4 regions of the Neobacillus sp. Soil_C_43 genome follow, and region 3 is predicted to be linked to each of the others. Evidence: riboswitches for the same ligand, from Rfam matches in the RefSeq annotation. Region 3 holds a riboswitch; each other region holds the start of a gene.

Region 1 (5,763 bases), 710 kb from region 3:
AAAACAGTTGCAGAGGGCGGAGAAGTTGTTGGTGTATTAGTGGGCGAATCTGTAAGCGCTTTAGGTGCGGAGTTAGTTCAATACGGGGCTGACCGTGTAGTGGTAGTTGAGCATGAGAATTTAAAACAATATTCTTCTGATGGTTATGCTCAAGCCTTATTAGCTGTCATTGATCAAGAGAAGCCTGAAGGATTAGTGTTTGGTCATACTGCATTAGGAAAAGACCTTTCACCAAGGATTGCTGGTAAGCTCTCATCGGGTCTAATCTCCGATGCAACAGCAGTAGAGACAGCGGGCGGAAACATTGTATTTACTAGACCAATTTATTCTGGTAAAGCATTTGAAAAGAAAATTGTAACAGACGGCGTAATTTTTGCTACCGTACGTCCGAACAATATTGCCCCATTAGCAAAAGATGAAAGCAGAAGCGGTGAGGTTTCCTTACTATCTGTGGAAATTAAAGACCTTCGTGCAATTATTAAAGAAGTAGTAAGAAAAGCAAGTGAAGGTGTGGATCTAAGTGAGGCTAAAGTAGTTATTTCTGGCGGCCGTGGCGTGAAAAGTGCAGAAGGATTCAAACCGCTGAAAGAACTTGCTGACGTACTAGGAGGAGCAGTTGGTGCTTCTCGAGGAGCATGTGATGCCGACTATTGTGATTATTCTTTACAAATTGGGCAAACAGGAAAGGTTGTAACTCCCGATCTATACATTGCCTGCGGTATTTCAGGTGCAATCCAGCATTTAGCCGGTATGTCTAACTCGAAAGTGATTGTTGCCATTAACAAGGATCCAGAAGCCAACATTTTCAAAGTGGCAGATTACGGAATCGTTGGTGACCTTTTCGAGGTTGTACCTTTACTAACAGAAGAGTTTAAAAAACTTAAAGTTCACTCATAATAATAAAGTGGAGAGCGAGCGGCCAAATCCGCTCGCTTTTATCATGAAAAAATCAAGCATACTTATCGCAGGATGGGGTATATTAGTTGCGAAACATATTATTAGCTTGATTTTCCAAACGATGTTATACTTTCGGTAGTAATTCAGTATTCAATAGGAGGTCAATATATAATGGCTATTTCACATTTAACAGATCAAAATTTCTCATCAGAAACAGGTTCAGGTACTGTACTTGTTGATTTCTGGGCACCATGGTGTGGACCTTGTAAAATGATCGCTCCAGTTCTTGAAGAACTTGATGCAGAAATGGGAGACAAAGTAAAAATCACTAAATTAGATGTAGATGATAACCCACAAACAGCAGCTAATTTTGGCGTTATGAGCATCCCAACCTTATTAGTTTTCAAAAATGGCGAAGTTGTAGATAAAGTAGTCGGCTTCCAACCTAAAGATGCATTAGCAAGTGTGTTACAAAAGCACGTATAAACCAATAGAAATTAAACCTTAGCTGGACACGTTCTGGCTAAGGTTTTTTTGTGTATTACAAAACCTCCCACTTTCCTTTATCAACAGATGTGTTAAAATTTTATGGATAGAATAAAAGACGGAGGAGTGGCCGGAGTGAATGAAAATATTAAACAAAAATTAACCCTGCTGCCTGACCAGCCTGGCTGCTACTTAATGAAAGACCGTCAGGGGACAATTATTTATGTAGGGAAGGCAAAAATATTAAAGAACCGCGTTCGTTCTTATTTTACCGGCTCACACGACGGAAAGACGTTAAGACTTGTTAATGAAATAGAAGACTTTGAGTACATTGTTACCTCATCCAATATAGAAGCTTTGATACTTGAACTAAATCTCATTAAAAAATATGATCCAAAATACAATATCATGCTGAAGGATGACAAAAGCTATCCGTTTATTAAGCTGACAGCAGAGAGACACCCCAAGCTGATTATCACAAGAAAAGTAAAAAAAGATAAAGGCAAATACTTTGGTCCTTACCCTAACGTTGGAGCAGCAAATGAAACAAAGAAACTACTAGACCGTATTTATCCGTTGCGAAAATGTGCGACTCTCCCTGACCGAGTTTGTTTATATTACCATTTAGGCCAGTGTCTCGCCCCATGTGTAAACGAAGTTCCTGAGGCACAGTATAAGCAAATGACGGATGAAATTACTCGATTTTTAAATGGCGGATATAAGGAAATAAAAAAAGAACTAACCGAAAAAATGACGGCAGCAGCAGAAGAATTGGATTTTGAAAGAGCAAAAGAGTTCCGTGATAAAATCGTCCATATTGAAACCATCATGGAAAAGCAAAAAATTACCATGACGGATTTCACGGACCGGGATGTGTTTGGTTATGCTGTTGACAAAGGCTGGATGTGTGTACAGGTCTTTTTTGTCCGTCAAGGAAAGCTGATTGAGCGGGATGTTTCCATGTTTCCCATCTACAATGAGCCAGAGGAAGAAATCCTTACGTTTTTAGGACAATTTTATCAAAAAGCCAATCACTTTAAGCCAAAGGAAATCCTGATCCAAGATGAAATTGATTTGAATATGACTGCACAGCTCCTAGAAGTGAAGGTTCTTCAACCGAAAAAGGGACAAAAGAAGGACCTTGTTAACCTTGCAATCAAAAATGCAAAAATTGCCCTAAATGAAAAGTTTTCATTAATTGAGAAGGATGAAGAACGAACCATTAAGGCAGTAGAAAACCTCGGAAAGCTTCTTGGAATTTATACACCCCATCGGATTGAGTCTTTCGATAACTCTAATATACAAGGGACAGATCCCGTTTCAGCGATGGTTGTGTTTACGGATGGGAAAGCGAATAAGAGAGAATATCGCAAGTATAAAATCAAGTCTGTAAAGGGACCGGATGATTATGAATCGATGAGGGAAGTAACTAGAAGAAGATACTCGAGAGCCTTAAAAGAAAATCTTCCTCTACCGGACCTTATTATTATTGATGGTGGAAAAGGACATGTAGAAACGGTAAGGGATGTTTTAGAAAATGAATTAGGATTAGATATCCCACTATCGGGTCTTGTAAAGGATGAAAAACACCGTACATCGCAATTGTTATACGGCAATCCGTTAGAAATTGTTCCACTTGAACGGAACAGCCAGGAGTTTTATTTACTGCAACGTATTCAAGATGAGGTTCACCGCTTTGCCATTACCTTTCACCGCCAAATACGTGGAAAGAGCGCCTTTCAATCATTGTTGGATGATATCCCGGGGATTGGGGAGAAACGCAAAAAATTATTGCTTAAACAGTTTGGTTCTGTAAAAAAAATGAAGGAAGCCAGTCTGGAGGAATTTACCGACATGGGTATTCCATCAAATGTGGCAGAAGAGTTAATGAAAAAACTTCAAGAATAGTTATTGTCAGAATAAATTGACCATGCTATAATTAGTGAAAATTTAAATTACTATCACTTTATAGTACTAAAGTGAAGGTAGAGGTGCGAGCTTCAAGAGTAATGATTCTGAGAAGGATGAGCTTCAAGGAAGAATCATGAAAGGGGATGTTCGCCGAAGTAAAGAAAGTCTCATTTCTTTCTTTGCTGGTCCTGTATTGAATAAATGCCGGATTGTCAAGACGCAGGTCTTGGAGAGCTATCTTAAGTTATTTGTACAGGAATTTATTTTTCGTGTTCAAAAAGCAATGAGATGCCTCTCATTGCTTTTTTATTTATATTTTGTAGCAAAATAGGTAGAGCATAACTGAAAGAAGGGGAAATGATGGGCTTAGTTGTACAAAAATTCGGGGGAACCTCCGTTGGCAATGTAGAAAGAATTTTAAATGTAGCAGCCTGTGTAAAAGATGAAACAGAGAGAGGCAATAACGTTGTTGTCGTTGTTTCTGCTATGGGAAAATCCACGGACAAGCTTGTTGGTCTAGCGAAGGAAATTTCCAATCAACCTAATAAACGGGAAATGGATATGCTCCTTTCGACAGGCGAGCAGGTAACCATTGCCTTATTATCTATGGCTTTAAATCAACAAGGTCTACCAGCGGTTTCCTATACAGGCTGGCAAGCGGGAATTGTAACAGAACCTGTCCATGGAAACGCACGAATTTCAACTATCAAGACAGAATCCATTAAAAACCAACTTGCAGAAGGCAAGGTTGTTATTGTAGCAGGATTCCAAGGAATAACTGAAGATGGGGAAATCACCACTCTTGGTCGAGGGGGATCTGATACGACAGCAGTTGCATTAGCAGCGGCGTTAAAAGCAGATAAATGTGATATTTACACGGATGTAACAGGTGTATTTACAACAGATCCAAGATATGTGAAAGAGGCCCGTAAGTTATTATCCGTTTCCTATGACGAAATGCTGGAGCTTGCCAATCTCGGTGCAGGTGTACTGCATCCAAGAGCGGTAGAATTTGCTAAAAATTATCAAGTAAGACTTGAAGTCCGTTCAAGCATGGAGAAAATCGAAGGAACAGTCATTGAGGGGGAAGCAACAATGGAACAAAATTTAGTTGTACGTGGTGTCGCGTTTGAAGATGATATTACAAAGGTTACCGTTTTGGGGTTAACCAATTCCTTAACCAGTTTATCAACGATTTTTACTACTCTTGCTCAAAATCACATTAACGTTGATATTATTATTCAAAGCACAACAGAAGGAGGTACGGCTAATTTATCCTTCTCTATACATACCGATGATTTGTTAGAGACATTAAAGGTATTAGAAGACAATAAAGCTGTACTTGGCTATGAACAACTTGATGCAGAGAATAAACTGGCAAAGGTTTCTATTGTGGGTTCAGGCATGATTTCTAATCCGGGTGTGGCTGCGAAAATGTTTGAAGTTCTTGCTTCAAATGGCATCCAAATCAAAATGGTCAGCACCTCTGAAATTAAAGTGTCTGCTGTTTTAGAAGAGAAGAATATGTTAAAAGCAGTTGAACTCCTCCACCGTGCATTTGAGCTTGGAAATTAACAAAGAAGAGGCTGACTCGTTGGAATGTGAGTCAGCCTCTTTCCGATATTAAATTAGATCTTTACGATCCCATTTAACAGTAAACTGGACTTTGTTTGCTTTTTTTACAGGGTGTTCAAACGCTTCTGCAATCACTTCTTTTTGCAGTTCAATTTGTTGAGCAAGGAAGCCGGCTTCGAGTTGGAAGAAGTGTTCTGCTTTTGATTTCACACGAGAAACAATGAGTGGGCTTACTAGTTCGAATTCGATTTCATTTTTCGTCTCTTTTATTATTTCAAGCTGTCCCCAAGAAGCATTAGTAAAAAATTCAACTAATGTTTCGTGGTCAGGTAATGGGAACTTTCGTGCAAGACGTTTTCCTGCCCAGTATAAGATTTCAGGAGTGTCTTTGCCTAGGATCTCTGGCAAAAGGTATTCCCTAATGATTTCATACCCAAACATTGAAATGGTTCTTGGTTCTGGCTCTTCAGTATTCAAATGTTGATTAACGGCTGTACTTTCTTTCACAAGCTTCCCCTCTTTCTATCATTCTATTATATACATTTTGATTTATTTTTCAGTACTGAATTGCTGAAAATGTGAATAAATCCTTTTGTGAATGATATGTTATTTCGAAATATCTTATCTTATTTATCATCATAATTATCTTATCCGTTTGAGGGGAAATACCAACCGTAAGATGTTGGTAATTAAATGTAATAATATGGGTTGTGTGGGGAAATGAAGCAGCTGTTTTTCTAAAAATGGTACTATCCTATTATAATATCAATATATTTTAAAAATTTTATTTTTTGATAAAGATTATGTATCCGTTTTCTTGACGCTCTATGTCGATGGGAGTAAAATGGACATGTCACATTATTGTCACAGTAGTATTGGGTTAAGTTTCTTTAA
Region 2 (5,763 bases), on a different contig from region 3:
GATCATCCCGTGCCTTGCCACCATTTTAGTAGGAAATGATCCTTCCTCAGAAACATACGTAAGAATGAAAGGAAATGCTTGTAAAAAATTAGGCATCCATTCGATTCGGGCTCATTTGCCTGAAGAAACAACGACAGAAGAATTGTTAGCAGCCATTCAAAAATTAAACGAAGATGAAACTGTACATGGGATTCTCCTGCAGCATCCGGTTCCATCGCACATCGATGAGCGCCTGGCTTTCGAAGCCATTGATATCCGAAAAGATGTAGATGGGGTGACAAGTGCAGGTTACGGCCAGACTGCATTAGGGTTTGGAAAGTACCCTTCCTGTACACCAGCAGCGATTATGGAAATCATCAACTATTATAAGATTCCAGTCGAGGGGAAACATGCAGTTGTTGTAGGGAGAAGCCCGATCTTAGGTAAGCCTGTCTCGGCTTTACTTCTTAATGAAAATGCGACGGTGACAACGTGCCATTCCAAAACGACCAACTTACCTGATCTGATAAAACAAGCGGATATTGTTGTGGCAGCGGTAGGAAAGCCTAAGTTTATTCAAGGGTCCTGGCTGAAGGAAGGTGCTGTTGTCCTAGATGCTGGATATAACAAAGGGAATATTGGAGATATCGATTATGAGGCATGTTTAGAGGTTGCAAGTGCCATCACACCTGTCCCAGGTGGTGTAGGTCCTGTTACCATTTCCATGCTCTTGAAACATACGGTGGATTCGGCTGAAAAAAATAAATTTTAAAGAAAAATAGGAAGCTAATCTTAAAAAGACTAGCTTCCTATTTATTTACCTTTTTAAAAAGTTTCCTTTGTTTCATGTAATCGATAGCCTTAGTTTTATTCTTTTGTTTAGAAACATATTCTGCTTCGTTTTTATCACTATAATAGTTATTAAATCTTTCTTCTGGAAGAGTACCTTCAGAAATAGCCTTTTTAACTTCACAGTCAATCTCGTTTATATGAGTACAGTCAGAAAATTTACAACTCCTGGATAACTCTATTATATCTTCATATCCATGATCTAAGTTTTTAACTACTTCTTTATTAAATTTCATTTTTCAACTCCCTCTTTTATCTTGTTGAACCAACCTACAACATTACTTCAATACTAAAGTGCATTTCTCCTTCTTGAAGAAATGCACCATTTACTTTAATAAGCAGAAAAATGACGTGTGGCAATTCACACGTCATTTTTGAATGGGATCCTATAAGATTTGATTCAAGAACCGCTGTGTCCGCTCATGCTGAGGGTTCACAAATATCTCGCTTGGATGTCCTTCTTCTATTATATTGCCGTCCGCCAGCATGATCACACGGTCAGCCACTTCTCGGGCAAAGCCCATTTCATGGGTAACGATAACCATGGTCATCCCTTCGCGAGCAAGGTCCTTCATAACCTGAAGCACTTCCCCTACTAGCTCAGGATCCAATGCCGAAGTTGGCTCATCAAACAGCATTACTTTTGGTTCCATTGCCAACGCTCTTGCAATCGCCACCCGCTGCTTTTGTCCACCAGACAGCTGCTCCGGATAGTAGTTTGCCTTTTCGGCGAGGCCAACCTTTTTCAAAAGGGTCATCGCTTTTGCGCTAGCCGCTTCTTTCGTTTCTTTTCTAACAAAAATTGGGGCTTCAATTATGTTTTCTAACACGGTTTTATGCGGGAAAAGATTGAAATGCTGAAACACCATTCCTACCTTTTCTCTCACTTTATTCAAGTTTGATTTGGTGAGGTCAATTTTTTCAGAATCAATCGTAACCTCTCCCTGCTCAGCCACCTCTAAAAAGTTTAAACAGCGAAGCAATGTACTTTTTCCAGAACCACTGGCACCAATCAGTACAACCACTTCTTGTTCATTTACTTGCAAATCAATATTTTTTAACACGTCAAGCTTTCCAAAGGATTTTGATAGATTACGAACATCAATCATGCGACACGTACCTCCTTCGGCTTACTAACATCCAATTTCTTTTCCAAACGGCTGGCAATCCATGTGAAAAGAAGAACGATAATTAGGTAATAGATTCCAACCACAAAATACGTTTCAAACGGCATATAGTTTTCACCTTGTACACTAAGAGCCGTGTTGTAAAGGTCTGTTACCGCAATATAGGCAACGAGCGAAGAATCCTTTAAGCCAATAATGAACTGATTGGCAAGGGATGGAATTGATCTTTTGAAAGCCTGTGGGAAAATAATCCTTCTCATCGCGAGTGAATAGGTCATTCCAAGCGACCTGGCCGCTTCCAACTGACCGCGGTCAATTGATTGAACCGCTCCTCTAAAAATTTCTGCGATATACGCGCCCGCATGAACACCCAGTGCTAATGCCCCCGCCGTGAAGCTATCCAAGTTCACGATGTTGGCAAGTCCATAATATAAGAACATGATCTGAACAATCAGTGGGGTTCCGCGAATAATCCCAATATAGATGTCGGCAATGCGATTTAATAGTTTACTAGTGGAGATTTTGAAGGCGGCAAAAATGATACCAATCACCATCGCAAATAATAAAGAGATTGCTGTAATAGAGATCGTCATCCAAGAAGCTTTCAAAAAAGCAATTCCATGCTCACTAAAAATACTAATAATATTATCTAAAAAAACCACGAGGCTTACCTCCTTAATTTGTCAAAGGGGGACAGTCCCCCTTCGACACAATTTCTTACTTTTCCATTACGTTGGTGTTGAACCATTTCATACTGATTTTTTCATACGTACCATCGTCAATCATAGACTGGATCGCCTCGTTTATTTTGTCAGCGAGTTCTTTGTTTCCTTCAGCAACCGCTACGCTTACACGGTCTTCGTTCAACAATTCACCGATTGCTTTGATTTTTAGACCTTTTTCATTTTTCGCACTTACCCCAACAATTTTGTCAGTGATCACCGCATCCAAGCGCCCAAGTGCCAAGTCTTGAAGAGCGTTGACGTCTGTTGGATAGCCTTTCACTTGATCAGATAGATCCTCGGCCATATCCTTCCATGTGCTCGCTTGAATAACGCCTATTGACTTACCCTTAAGGTCATCCTTTGATTGAATAGCTGTGTTGCCTTCCGCAACAAAAATCTGTGCACCAGATAGATAATATGGATTCGTGAAGTCAACCTGCTTATCACGCTCAGGTGTAGCCGTCATACTTCCGATGATTGCATCATATTTCTTCGCTTTTAACCCTTGAATAATCGTTTCCCATGGATTTGTTACAGGATTTGCTTCTAGGCCGATCCTCTTCGCAATTTCTGTTCCGATTTCAACGTCAAATCCAGTTAATTTACCGTCTTTCTTAAAGTTTAAAGGCGGATATTGCCCAGTCATAGAGAACGTTAAGGCACCTTTTTTCACTAATTCATTCTTGCCACTGCTAGCTTTTGCTGCTTTTTCTCCGTCAGCCTTCTCTGTACCACAAGCTGATAAAAGTAACATCATCGCCGCAGCTAATAAAATTGCAAACTTTTTCATAAATATACCTCCCTAGTTGATAAAAAAACACCGTCACATATGCGCATGACGGTGTTCGATACACCCTCATCAATTAGCATTGGCGAAGATAGTTCTCCACAATTCCAAGGAACTGTGACAGTTCTGCCCCTATTCGAGTGCAGACCCAGCTTTCTGAAAAAAGTGATTTCAGAAGCTTCGGCGATTAATCCTTTTTCCTATTTTCATAGATTTCACTGAATCTCCCATAGGATACTAATAAAAATCGCGACCTCTACCCCATCTAATGCTTAAAGACGAGGATTTTTATATTTAGTTTGACGAAACTTTTTTTAGTATATAAAAGTATTCTAACAAATGCAATAATATTTTTAGTGGAATTTACATCCAAATGAAAAACCTTGACGGGTTTTCTTTCTTGAGATACATTTTTCTAAAATACCAAACTTCCAAATTACTAGAAAAGAAGGTTAGGCGTATGTTGCACTGTCGAGAAGATGTATTGGCATTCACGAAACAGCTCGTAAACATTGAAAGTGTCGTAAATACTTATGGCGAAAAAGCCATTGCCCAGGCTTTATATGCAATGATTTCCTCATGGCCCTATTTTTCAGAAAATCCAGGCCAACTGGTTTTAGAACAGACCCACAATGACAATCAAGAGCGGTATAATGTGCTGGCGTTTGTCAAAGGAACAAAGGGCACGAGCAATCGAACCGTCATCCTAATGGGTCATACGGACACAGTCGGAATTGATGATTTTACTCACTTAAAAGATCAGGCCTGCTATCCCGAGGAGCTAATGGAATCCTTGAAAAAAGAGGATCTGCCCGCTTCTGCACAAAAACATTTACAGTCGGGAGATTGGATGTTTGGTCGTGGCGTCCTTGACATGAAAAGCGGAGTTGCTAGTCATCTTTATCTCTTAAAATATTACTCGGAACACCCTGAGGAATTAGACGGAAACCTGGTTCTTTTAGCAGAATGTGATGAGGAAGACAGCTCACACGGTGTTCTTTCTGCGTTAAAAACATTGAAACGCTGGAAAAATGAACATGGTTTCTCCTATTCCGCTGCGATTAATGCTGACTTCGTGGCGCCGCGCTATGAAGGCGATGACAATCGGTATATCTATAAGGGAACGGTCGGAAAACTGTTGCCATCGTTTTTTATTACAGGTGCAGAAACGCATGTAGGCTCAGCGTTTGAAGGCCTCGATCCTAACTTTATCACGGCTGAACTGACTCGACAAATCAACTACAATCCAGAGCTTTGTAACGAAGCGTTTGGCGAGACGACCGTGCCTCCTGTTTCGTTAAAGCAAATGGATTTAAAGCCATCCTATACGGTTCAAACGGCTTTGTCTGCTTATGTGTATTACAATTTCTTTATCCATTCCTGGTCTCCAAAGGACGTACTTGAAAAATTAAGAGAACAGGCCCATATTGCATTTACCAATGCCCTGACTTCTTTTGAAGATAGATATAAGCAGTACAGTACATTGAGCGGTGAACCTTATGTCCAGCACCCTTGGAAGTCGAGGGTCATGACGTACGAGGAAATGGAGCAATTATTAGTTTCTGAGAACGGCGAAACGTTCACGGCACATATGGATAAGTTTAAAGAGAAGCTTTTAAATAATACGGAATTAGATACGCGCATGTTTGCTGCGAGAGTGGTGGAGGAAGCGTGGAATTGGATGAAGGATAAGAGCCCTGCGATTATTCTATTTTACTCATCCTTATATTCTCCTAGGATCGAATTGACTGGAAAAACAGAGGATGAATTGAACTTGATCCATGCGTTGGATGAAGCGGTAGAGGAAATACAGCCACATTATCCACATCCGATTGTGACGCGAAATTTCTTCCCGTATATCTCGGATATGAGTTTTGTCGCGCTGAGTGATGATGAAGCAGGCATTAAGGCCGAAACCAGCAATAATCCTGGATGGGGCACGAAGCTCTTTGTTGACTACCAAGACATCCGCGACATCAATGTACCTGTAATCAACATCGGACCATACGGCTTAGATGCACACAAAAAGCTCGAACGAATGGAAATGACCTACTCACTAGAAGTTGTTCCAAACCTAACCAACCTTGTGATTCAGAAAGTATTAAACAAATAGCTATTTTAAAGCACTTGTTGATTGGAGTGGAAGGCGCGAAGACTCCTGTGGGAGTATGGTTCAGGGGAGACCCCGCAGGCGCAAGCGCCGAGGAGGCTCGCCGAAACACCCACGGACCGCTCGCGCCTGGAACGGAAATCAACAAACTATTTAATAGAGCGGTTTTTTAAAAAGCTTGTAGAC
Region 3 (5,763 bases):
GAGCGATATCTGTGCGAAAAAGTGTTCCAAAAGCCAGTATTTGTTACTGACTATCCAAAAGAAATTAAAGCCTTCTATATGAGATTGAACGAAGATAATAAAACAGTTGCTGCCACAGACTTACTAGTTCCAGGAATTGGAGAGTTAATTGGAGGTAGCCAGCGTGAAGAGCGTGAAGATATTTTAGCTGGAAAAATTAATGAACTTGGTATGAATGAGGAAGATTACTGGTGGTACTTAGAGCTAAGAAAATACGGCGGAACTAAACATTCTGGTTATGGCCTTGGATTTGAACGTTTAATTATGTACTTAACTGGTATGACAAACATCAGAGATGTCATTCCATTCCCAAGAACTCCAGGAAATGCAGAATTTTAAGTCAAAAAAGACCAATTCATTCAGTGAATTGGTCTTTTTGTGAATTTTTCACATTATAGACAAGCATAAAATTCGTCTTCGAGAATTGTCCAGCTCCAGCGGCTAGCCCCTCGGGTCAAATAACCTTCGGCAATAAAAGTCAAAAGGCGGACTTTTCTTGCCGAAGAACATTTGCCTGTCGGGGCTGACCAAGGCGCTTGCGCTTTTCTTACTGTAATTCTTCTTCAAAATAAAATGTACCTGGGTGCTCTTTAACGGTATAGGAATATCTCTTCATATTTTTTACATATTGCCATTTTAAGATCGTGACATTTTCACCAGTTTCTTTAATGTTTACAGTTTGGCCGCTACTATATCGGTTGTTTGAATTCTTCATTTAATTACACCCCTTCTATATTACAACTTAAGTATAACACAAATTAATTTATTCTATTTGTCCTTCATTTAGGTTATACTATAAAGTTAAAAATTGGAAACACTGCCTTTTCCTTTCATTTTTAATGCTACTATGATATGATGGTTAAAAGTGAGGTGTCATTTTGACAAATTATAAAGCAAAAAAGAGTAACCTCAAGGCCTTATTATCAAAAAACGGCATGGACTTGGTTGGTTTGGAAAAGAATACTAATATACCTAGAAGTCAACTCAATGACTATTTATCCAAGAAGGTAATGAGTTTAAATTCTGCAATGACCATTTCCAAAGAATTGAATTGCAAGATTGAAGATTTATATGTATGGACTGCTGAAGAAGCATAATCTTAAAGAAAAAAACAGACTCAAATGTGAGTCTGTTTTTTTAGTTTTTACACAATTACATATACAAAACACGCAAAATGCTTGTTCTTTCAAAAGATTTAATTGGATAAATCGCATTTATCTAAAGGAATTACTTTAGTTTTATTTTTAAATTTGTATCCCAACCATAAGATAAGGAAAAGCGGTAATCCAATATAGGAAACCAACACACCATTCCAATCGATAGTGCTTCCCATAAAGGCTGAATAGTTTTGTCCTAAAACAACGAATCCGCAGACAGCAAAAGCGAAAATAGGACCGAAAGGGAAGAATTTTGATTTATATGGTAATAAACTTAAATCCATTCCTTGAGCTATAAAGGCTTTTCTGAATCGATAGTGACAAATTGCAATTCCAAGCCAAGCGATAAAGCCGGACATGCCTGAAGCATTTAATAACCAGACATAAACCGTGCCATCTCCGAAGAAAGAGGCAAGAAAAGCCAAAGTACCGACTAAAGTTGTTGCAAATAGAGCATTGACAGGTACACCATTTTTATTTAGTTTCCCTAGAAACTTGGGAGCTTTTCCTTCACGTGCTAAGTCCCAGAGCATTCGGGTAGAAGCGTACATACCAGAATTACCGGCAGATAAAACTGCTGTTAAGATAACCGCGTTCATTACTGAAGCAGCAAAAGCAATTCCAGCCTTTTGAAAGACAAGAGTAAAGGGACTAACCGTAACATCACCATTCGCTAAATTTGCATTTGTAAAAGGAATTAGAAGTCCGATTACTAAAATAGCTAGTACATAAAATAAAAGAATTCGCCAAAATACTTGTTTCACTGCTCGTGGAATAGCTTTCCTTGGATCTTCCGTCTCACCAGCAGCAACACCTAAAAGCTCTGTTCCTTGGAAGGAGAATCCAGCTGCCATAAAAATTCCCAGCATTGCCATAAAACCGCCATGGAAAGGAGCATCACCAACTGTGAAATTTTTGAAGCCGATTGCCTCATCTCCCATGATACCGAAAATCATTAGTGTACCAATTATGATAAAGACAATAACCGTTACTACCTTTATTAAGGAAAACCAGTATTCTGCTTCACCAAATCCTTTAACAGAAAGATAATTTAATAGGAACATAATGACTAAAAAGATTCCACTCCAAATGAAGGATGGTGTTTGTGGGAACCAAAATTTCATGATCATCGTAACAGCTGCTAACTCGGCTGCAATGGTAATTGCCCAGTTATACCAGTAATTCCAACCTAGTGCAAAACCTAAGGAAGGATCGACGAATTTAGTTGCATACGTACTAAAGCTTCCAGCAACGGGCATATAGGCTCCCATCTCTGCTAACCCCTGCATCAAAAAGTAAACCATTAGACCAATAATAATATAGGAGAGAATAGCTCCGCCTGGTCCTGCAGAATGTATGGCCCCGCCACTGGCAAGGAATAAACCTGTACCAATTGTTCCTCCAAGAGAAATCATGGTAAGGTGACGAGATTTAAGGCTTCGTCTTAACTCTGAGGGTTCTTTTTTAGGTGATAAATCACCATTATATTCATTTTCTTTTAATACTTTTGCTGTTTGCATTATCTTTACTCCTTTTTTGTTTTCTTTCTTTTTTCGAGAAGGAGTTTGGAATAAAAAATGCCATCGAAGTAGAATCGATGGCATTATCAATACCCCGCATCATACCTTCCGAAAGATAGCTCAACACGAATGGCTGGTAGGTCCAATTCGTGACAGTTCTGTTCCTATTTGGAGACAGCCCCAGCATGCATTGTCAGAGAGTAAAGCACACTTCGGCAGTTTTTCCTTTCAAACGGGGTCAAAAATGTCTCTGCATCTCATCCGCTTTACTAATAAAAACCGCGACCTCTACCTCATCGGTTTGATGAGGATTTAGCTTATGAAATTAATATATTTCTAAAGTATAAATAATATTGTACATTTGTCAATATGTTTTTCTTGAATAACTTTTTTACTCATTCAACCTAACCGTAATTGACAGATAATTAAATCTTTTGGAAAAAAACTATTAAATTTACTTTAAAAATGATAATCGGTATTATTTTTAAGTATAATGATGGCAGGTATTCGGAGGTATTTTCCATGCGGATTTTTGGGATTATTACGGGATCACTAATTGTTGTACTAGCATTTAACCTTTTTTTAATACCTCACGAAGTGTTAAGCAGTGGACTGAGTGGTATTTCCATGATATTAGGTATGGTTACTCCACTAAATACTGGATTAGCAAATTTCCTTTTGAATTTTCCGTTACTGGTTATTGGGTACAAAATGTTAGGCAAAAAATTTATTATGAACTCGATCTTTTCAGTGCTTATTATATCAGTTGGGCTCTATGTAATACCTGTCTATGAAATTGCAAATGATAGGATATTGTCCTCCATTTTTGGCGGCGCTTTAACAGGTCTTGGGGTGGGTATTGTCTTCCGAAGTTCTGGTTCTACAGGTGGCTTTGATATTATTGGTATGATCGTTTCGAGAAAAAAGGACTTTCCAATAGGTACACTTTTATCAGGTATGAACGCAGTTGTTATTTTGATAAGTGGATTTATGTTTAACTGGGATGCTGCACTGAATACCTTAGTATCTATTTTTGTAACAGGTAAAGTAGTTGATGCCATCTATACAGACCATGCTAAGCTAACGATAATGATCATCACTGATAAAGGTGAAGAGATGAGATCACATCTATTAACTAATCTTTACCGAGGATTGACAATTATGGATGGAGTTGGCGGCTACTCCAATAATAAACGAAATGTATTAATAACAGTGATCTCACGATATGAATTAAATGAAATTAAAAATCTAATTGTTGAAGTAGATCCTACAGCATTCGTCAATATAACTGAAACGATAGAAGTTATGGGACTGTTTCATCGTCCCAGTCCCTCATAATAAAAAATGGGCCTGCACTATACTTATAGTGAGGCCCATTTTTTATCAATTATTAATGTATTTTTCAAATACAAAACCAAAATCTTTCACACAATACTGTTTTTTACTATCTTCTAACCATTGAAAAGCTGCTTGGTTCAGCATTTTAAATTGAACAACTAAATTGCTATCTGGACTTGTTATTCGACCTAGAGTGGTAGAGGCAACATCAAGGCTTTGTTTGGCAAATTGAAGACTAATTTCATTTTCATGAGATATTTCAGCAATTTTTATTAAAGCTTTATATAAATCTTTCACTTCCTCAATATGCTTCTTATGAACGTCAATCGAGAAAGGCTGTGAACCAATTTTAAACTTAATTTCAACATCAAGGTCTACGGTCCCAGCTGTTTCAAGTTTAACTTCAGAAATCCGATTGGTTGCATAGCTATATCGATGCAGCATGCGCTTCTTACTTGTAGCACTTGTACCATCAAGGTGAATTAGGGCATTGTTTGTAAAACAATATTCATCCGATTTTGATTTAATTAGAAAATAAATCTTCTCATTATCTTCGTGCATAACATAATCATCAGCATCAACCTTATCATAATTCTCTGGCTTGATAACAGAACCAACATCACTTAATCCTAAAATATCAGCAGCTACTTTTCCAAACATTCTCTCAACCTCACTTTTTAAGAATCTTGACATACATATGTACGAACGAAGATTCATAAAGTTTCAGATAATTATTTTTTTGATAGAAATCACTTGATGGTTTCCCGTTTTTATTGGAGAATACAAATATAATTTTATTTGAATTTTTAGTAAAAGGGGGTATAGGAGCATTGCGGCCTATCATTTTAGGTGTTTTTGCAGCTTTCTTTTTTGCATTTACATTTATATTAAACAGATCAATGGACTTGGCTGGTGGAAGCTGGATATGGAGTGCATCACTCAGGTATTTTTTTATGGTACCCTTTCTTTTATTGATTGTACTTAGTAGGAAGAACCTTAAACCATTGCTTGTAGAGATGAAAAGTCGTCCAACATCATGGATAATTTGGAGTACAGTGGGTTTTGGATTGTTCTATGGCCCCATTTGTTTTTCTGCTGCCTATGCACCAGGTTGGTTAATCGCAGCTACTTGGCAAGTAACCATCATATCTGGTTCCCTACTAGCCCCGCTTTTTTATGAAACAATCCTAACTAAAAATGGACCTTTAAAAATCAGGGGGAAAATTCCTTACAAAGGCTTACTTATGTCAATGATTATATTACTTGGAATCATTCTCATACAGCTTGAACAAGCTAATCATTTATCATTTCTTACAGTTAGCTTAGGTGTGGTTCCTGTTTTAATTGCTTCGTTTGCCTATCCATTGGGAAATAGGAAAATGATGGAGGTATGTGGTGGTCGTCTTGATGTTTTTCAACGCGTGTTAGGAATGACTATAGCCAGTCTGCCTTTATGGATTATCCTATCCATTTATGGAGTGATAGATGGTGGATTACCGAGCATGGGACAAACTATTCAGTCAGGGCTGGTTGCTATTACCTCTGGAGTCATTGCAACGATACTATTCTTTCGAGCAACAGACTTAGTGAGAGGGAATATGCAAAGGCTTGCCGCTGTAGAGGCTACTCAATCGATGGAGGTTTTATTTGCACTTATTGGAGAGGTGTACATACTAAATTCTGAACTTCCAACTTTGTTATCGTGGATT
Region 4 (5,763 bases), on a different contig from region 3:
CTCTGGACCAAAGAAGGTTAGCAGCGCCTTAACATCTTCTGGAAAGGTGTATACAGAGTCATTTTTAGAGCGTCTTAAAGCATTAGCTGTCATCATATCTGTACCGGGAGCACGCCCAAGTCCCAAATCCACTCGTCCTGGGTATATGGTCTCCATGGTACCGAATTGTTCAGCAACCACTAGAGGCGCATGGTTAGGAAGCATAATCCCACCGGACCCCACACGTATGGTATTGGTATGTTCTAAAGTATGCTTGATTAGAATCGACGTAGCTGAACTAACAAGGGTGGGAGTATTATGATGTTCTGCAATCCAATAGCGTTTATACCCCATCTTCTCTACTGATTGGGCAAGGTCCACCATTGAATCAATCGCTTCTTTCGATGTTTGACCATCTCGAATCGGTGCTAAATTTAGAACAGAAACGGGTATTTGAATTGATGCCATATTAAATTTGTCCTTTCATTTTGAAAATATATTACTATACTATCAATTGGAACACAGGAAACAAACTTAAATGCTTACTAATCATGAAAAAGAGGAGGTCATCCCCCCTCTTACATTTTTCCTTGAATTTTTAAAAGTTACGCTACTAAATACTTTTTTCTATTAAAACTATTTACCGTTGTTCCTACTTTGCTGCTGTATCGTTACATGTTTTGGCCTTTCGGGGTACGCGCCTTTACCATCATCAGGCCCAGTAAGGTCATTTCTTTGATCCAAGACTTTCCCCGTATATTCTATTGGATGTTTTCCAGACATTTCTTTCACCTCAAATTATTTCATTTCTATTCCTCTAACTCTTCTTTCCTTGAAACTTCATTTTCATCTCAGCTTCACTCATATTTGGATTTTTTCTTGGTGTACTTTTATTTAGTGCTTTTTTTAATTCGACAGTTGCATCATCGTTTGTATTATACTTTCCGTCCATTTTTAACTCCCTCCTTTTTGTTATTTATTATGAACGGAATTAAGATGTTCATTCTTACTTGATATTGACAGCATTATAGGAGCATGTTATATTTATCTCGAATTAAAGATATTTTAATCCAAGATAACATTAAAACCTATTCAGTATACTAAAAGATTAAAGTTGGAATTATATAGGAACATAAAATTGAAATCGTTGGAGGTTTTTTGATGAACGGATTAAAAGGCATTCACCATGTAACAGCTATTACAAGTAGTGCAGAAAAGAATTATGACTTTTTCACCTATGTTTTAGGAATGCGCTTAGTAAAGAAAACAGTCAATCAAGATGATATTCAAACCTACCATTTATTTTTTGCTGATGATAAGGGCAGCCCAGGTACTGATATGACATTCTTTGATTTCCCAGGTATTCCAAAAGGAGTGCACGGGACGAATGAGATATCAAAAACCTCCTTCAGAGTACCTAATGATGCAGCTATAGAGTATTGGGCGGAACGATTTAATCGTTTAAATGTGAAGCACTCAGGAGTAAAGGAGTTTTTTGGTAACAAATCTTTATCCTTTGTAGATTTCGATGACCAACAATACCAATTAATTTCCGATGAAAAAAATAAAGGAGTTGCAAGCGGCACACCTTGGCAAAAGGGGCCCATCCCTTTAGAATACGCCATCACTGGTTTGGGACCTATCTTTGTTCGTGTAGCCAATTTCGATTACTTTAAAGAAATGATGGAAAAAGTTCTTTTGTTTAAAGAAATTGCCCAAGAGGAAGCTTTTCACTTATTTGAAATAGGAGAAGGCGGTAACGGTGCCCAAGTGGTTGTGGAATACAATGCAGTACTGCCCCCATCCCAACAAGGCTTTGGTACTGTCCATCATGCAGCATTTCGTGTGGAGGATCGCACGGTTTTAGAAGAATGGATGACTCGGATTGAAGGCTTCGGATTCGGTACCTCTGGTTTTGTTGACCGCTACTTTTTTGGGTCATTATATGTCAGAGTGGCACCTCAAATCTTATTTGAATTTGCTACAGATGGTCCTGGATTTATGGGAGATGAACCCTATGAAACCCTCGGAGAAAAACTATCTTTGCCCCCATTCTTAGAAACAAAACGTGGCCAAATTGAAAAAATGGTTCGTCCAATTGATACAGTTAGAAGCACAAAAGAATTAGTGAAAGAATATAATTAACACTCAATCACCAAAGGAAGCTTGAGATTCAGACCATCCTCAAGCTTCTTTTTTATATTCAAAGTCTCATCTTTTAATCATTGTTGAAAAAGAACAATTATTTGAATTAAATTCTTTACTCTTAACAAATCCCATTTTTTCATAAAGATGAATGGCCCTCTTATTAAAATTGGCCACAGTTAAACGGATAGGAAAGTTCTTATATTTTTCTTTAATCAAGTCAAGGATAAATGTACAGTATTCATAACCATTCCCTTTTCCGGTTTCTCCGGGATGCATTCCAAGTCCAAAATCAATAAAACCATCAACATAGGCTCCAATCTGCTGACCTGTCGGAACCTGGGCAGACTCTCCGACACAAAAAAACCCTATTAAATTTTTTTCAGCGTTAACTACAGCATAATAACTGCCATTCAATAGTTCTTGTAGGGATTCATTAGTTAATTCATTATTATAAAAATCATATGGATGGTTATATTTCCAACCTAATACGTCTTTAGCATATTGTTCATTCATTTTGTGAGAAATTAGTTGCACTATCAAAACCACCTCTTTATTTTAATGCTTTTCACTATAATATAACATTTTTAGATAAATATGGAATTATTGCACTTCCCGCCTTGGCTTCTTTTCTTTTTTCTTCCAAATTCCTTGTATAATAATAGAAATTCTGTTATAGTAACAGTCATTTAAATATTTCTTACTTCAATACCATTTGAAGTGAGGATAGAGGCGCAAAAACCATGAGTACACAATTCGAGGAGAATGAGATCCAATGACCATTGTGAAAAGGGGAATTTGCCGAAGCGGAAAGAATCTCATAAATCTTGAAGCTGGTTCTGCTATTGAATAAATACAGAACTGTCATATAGGAAACTATATGGAGGGCTATCTCACGCATGGGAACAATTATTTAATCATGTTTCTAGTGCAGCAGCGAACCCTCGTTGCTGCTTTTTTGCGTTGACTATTAAGGTGCCTTCTCCGTTATAATTCTAAAAAACTATATAAAGGGTGAGAATGATGAATTTTGGCCAAGTTTTAACCGCGATGGTTACGCCATTTGATCAACAAGGAGAAATTGATTATATTGCAACAAAAGAACTCATAAATTATTTAATCGCAAATGGTTCTGATGGATTGGTAATTGCTGGAACTACAGGTGAATCTCCCACATTAACAACTGAAGAAAAAGTGGACTTATTTAAATTTGTAGTAGATGTGGTTGATAGCAGAGTTCCTGTCATTGCAGGAACAGGTTCCAATAATACTAGAGCCTCTATTGGCTTAACAAAGCAAGCTGAGAATGCTGGAGTGGATGGAATTATGCTGGTTGCTCCCTACTACAATAAACCATCTCAAGAAGGATTATTTCAACACTTTAAAGCAATCGCCGAATCAACCACATTACCAGTTATGCTATATAATATCCCAGGACGAAGTGTAATTAATTTAACTGTCGAAACAATCGTCTCTTTATCAAAGATTAATAATATAGTTGCTGTCAAAGAAGCAAGTGGGAACCTTGATGCAATGGCCGACATCATCAGCCAAACTCCTAGTGACTTTACACTTTATAGTGGAGACGATGGATTGACTTTACCTGTTTTAGCGATTGGTGGAACAGGAGTGGTCTCTGTTGCATCCCATATCATTGGAAATGAAATGCAGACAATGATCAATAACTTTAAGAATGGTGATCTAAAGGAAGCCGCAGCAGCACATCGTAACCTCCTTCCAATAATAAAAGCATTGTTTGCTGCACCAAGTCCAACACCAGTAAAAGCAGCATTAAAAATGATTGGTGTTCCAGTGGGTGGTGTCCGTTTACCTCTTGTCCCATTAACGGATGGAGAACAACAGACATTACAAAAGAGCCTCCCAATCAATTTACTAAAGGTACACTGTTAGTAGAGAAGAAAAGTCAAAAAAAAGTTAGAAAAACCTCTTCGATTGATTCTATTTCCCTTGAGAATTTGTTATAATTAAGTAGTTTTAACACTATTGAGGGGGAAAAAGATTTCATGTCAGTTGAAGTAGGCAGCAAAGTCCAAGGAAAAGTAACAGGAATCACTAATTTTGGAGCATTCGTCGAATTACCTGGAGGTACAACAGGTCTAGTGCATATTAGCGAGGTTGCAGAAAGCTATGTAAAAGATATTAATGACCATCTAAAAGTAGGCGACATGGTTGAAGTTAAAGTAATTAGTGAAAAGGATGGTAAAACTGCCCTATCCATTAAAAAAGCGATAGAAAAACCTGAAACATCATCTTATTCACAACGCCCGCCACGTCAGGGAAGATCTGATAACCGTTCAAAAGACTTCCGTCCAAAAGGGAATTTTAAACCTAAAGAAACATTTGAAGATAAAGTGGCTAAGTTCTTGAAGTCTAGCGAGGAAAATTTATCTTCTCTTAAGCGCAACACAGAAACAAAACGCGGTGGTCGAGGCGGAAGACGCGGATAACATCAACGTTTAAAGAATTGTTCATATAGAAAAAGAGGTTGACTCTATAGAAAGGGTCAACCTCTTCTTTGCATATTGCTACGATAAAACTGATTTAACATTATTTTTGAATTGAACCTCTTCAATAGCTGGGTCAACAGTAACCTGATTACCTACTACCATTAAATACTCCTCAGGTGTTTTTGACGCAATAATCACCCCTTTCTTAATAAAAGATTGACTTCCAACTACAGAATTCTCCAGCCAAACATTTTCTTCTACTACAGTATGAGGTAAGATTACCGAATTTTTTATATGTGCCCCCTTTCCAATTTTAACACCATTAAATATTACTGCCCTTTCAACTGAACCACTTATTTCGCAGCCATCACTTATTAAACTATGGTGTACTTTGGCACTCCTATCTATATATGAAGGAGGCTCATTATTTTCAACACTATAAATTTTCCATTCTGGAGCTTGTTGAAAAATATTTGTTCCTTTATTTAACAGATCCAAATTTGCCTCCCAAAAGCTTCTAACCGTTCCCACATCTCTCCAGTACCCATGAAAATCGAAGGATGACAAATGAAATCCCTCGTCTAGCATGGAGGGAATAACATCCTTGCCAAAATCTCTGTGTGTAAATTCCTTTTGCTCTTCCTTAATTAAAGTATCTTTTAGAATTGGCCAATTAAAAATGTATATTCCCATCGATATTAAATTGGTTGTGGGCTTTTGCGGTTTTTCTTTAAATGCTAGAATTTTATTTGACCGCTTATCAATTTCTAGTACACCGAATTGGTGTGCATTTTCCCATGGAACTTCCATAACCGCAATGGTACAATCAGCATTTGTTTCAATGTGATGCTGAAGCATCTCTCTATAATCCATCTTGTAGACTTGGTCAGCTGAAAGAATGAGTACATAATCAGGATTGTGTTGCTCGATGAATTGAAAGTTCTGAAATACTGCATGTGCCGTACCATCATACCACTCCACACCTAAACCGTCCCGTTGGTATGGTGGAAGGATTATTAATCCCCCAAACCTGTCTGCAAGCTTCCATTGATTACATTGACCAATATGCGAATGTAATACTAGGGGATTATATTGAGTTAAAATCCCCACAGTTTCTATCCCTGAGTTTTTGCAATTACTTAAGGCAAAATCAATGATACGATATTTCCCC

Evidence for each region. A riboswitch is a leader RNA that binds a small molecule or an ion and turns the genes downstream of it on or off. The one in region 3 is predicted to bind lysine.
Region 1: it holds a riboswitch for lysine, as region 3 does, so the genes downstream of both, AC3A54_RS03785 (aspartate kinase) here and AC3A54_RS00075 (amino acid permease) in region 3, are expected to answer to the same signal.
Region 2: it holds a riboswitch for lysine, as region 3 does, so the genes downstream of both, AC3A54_RS16315 (ABC transporter substrate-binding protein) here and AC3A54_RS00075 (amino acid permease) in region 3, are expected to answer to the same signal.
Region 4: it holds a riboswitch for lysine, as region 3 does, so the genes downstream of both, dapA (4-hydroxy-tetrahydrodipicolinate synthase) here and AC3A54_RS00075 (amino acid permease) in region 3, are expected to answer to the same signal.

The regions. Positions count from the first base shown of each region.
Region 1 is NZ_JBDGJV010000001.1:718,848-724,610, reverse strand. It holds gene AC3A54_RS03800 (electron transfer flavoprotein subunit alpha/FixB family protein) at 1-897, shown strand, start outside; gene trxA (thioredoxin) at 1,069-1,383, shown strand; gene uvrC (excinuclease ABC subunit UvrC) at 1,519-3,291, shown strand; lysine riboswitch at 3,362-3,539, shown strand; gene AC3A54_RS03785 (aspartate kinase) at 3,655-4,869, shown strand; gene AC3A54_RS03780 (YslB family protein) at 4,918-5,376, opposite strand.
Region 2 is NZ_JBDGJV010000012.1:94,790-100,552, forward strand. It holds gene AC3A54_RS16295 (bifunctional 5,10-methylenetetrahydrofolate dehydrogenase/5,10-methenyltetrahydrofolate cyclohydrolase) at 1-751, shown strand, start outside; gene AC3A54_RS16300 (hypothetical protein) at 789-1,064, opposite strand; gene AC3A54_RS16305 (amino acid ABC transporter ATP-binding protein) at 1,215-1,937, opposite strand; gene AC3A54_RS16310 (amino acid ABC transporter permease) at 1,934-2,617, opposite strand; gene AC3A54_RS16315 (ABC transporter substrate-binding protein) at 2,673-3,470, opposite strand; lysine riboswitch at 3,552-3,734, opposite strand; gene AC3A54_RS16320 (M20/M25/M40 family metallo-hydrolase) at 3,928-5,580, shown strand.
Region 3 is NZ_JBDGJV010000001.1:9,226-14,988, reverse strand. It holds gene asnS (asparagine--tRNA ligase) at 1-378, shown strand, start outside; gene AC3A54_RS00085 (hypothetical protein) at 587-754, opposite strand; gene AC3A54_RS00080 (helix-turn-helix domain-containing protein) at 918-1,136, shown strand; gene AC3A54_RS00075 (amino acid permease) at 1,235-2,716, opposite strand; lysine riboswitch at 2,825-3,015, opposite strand; gene AC3A54_RS00070 (YitT family protein) at 3,239-4,054, shown strand; gene AC3A54_RS00065 (PH domain-containing protein) at 4,100-4,714, opposite strand; gene AC3A54_RS00060 (DMT family transporter) at 4,885-5,763, shown strand, end outside.
Region 4 is NZ_JBDGJV010000026.1:42,092-47,854, forward strand. It holds gene AC3A54_RS23635 (LLM class flavin-dependent oxidoreductase) at 1-447, opposite strand, end outside; gene AC3A54_RS23640 (hypothetical protein) at 616-762, opposite strand; gene AC3A54_RS23645 (hypothetical protein) at 797-931, opposite strand; gene AC3A54_RS23650 (ring-cleaving dioxygenase) at 1,141-2,124, shown strand; gene AC3A54_RS23655 (GNAT family N-acetyltransferase) at 2,191-2,661, opposite strand; lysine riboswitch at 2,844-3,023, shown strand; gene dapA (4-hydroxy-tetrahydrodipicolinate synthase) at 3,148-4,035, shown strand; gene AC3A54_RS23665 (S1 domain-containing RNA-binding protein) at 4,149-4,592, shown strand; gene AC3A54_RS23670 (glucose-1-phosphate adenylyltransferase) at 4,671-5,763, opposite strand, start outside.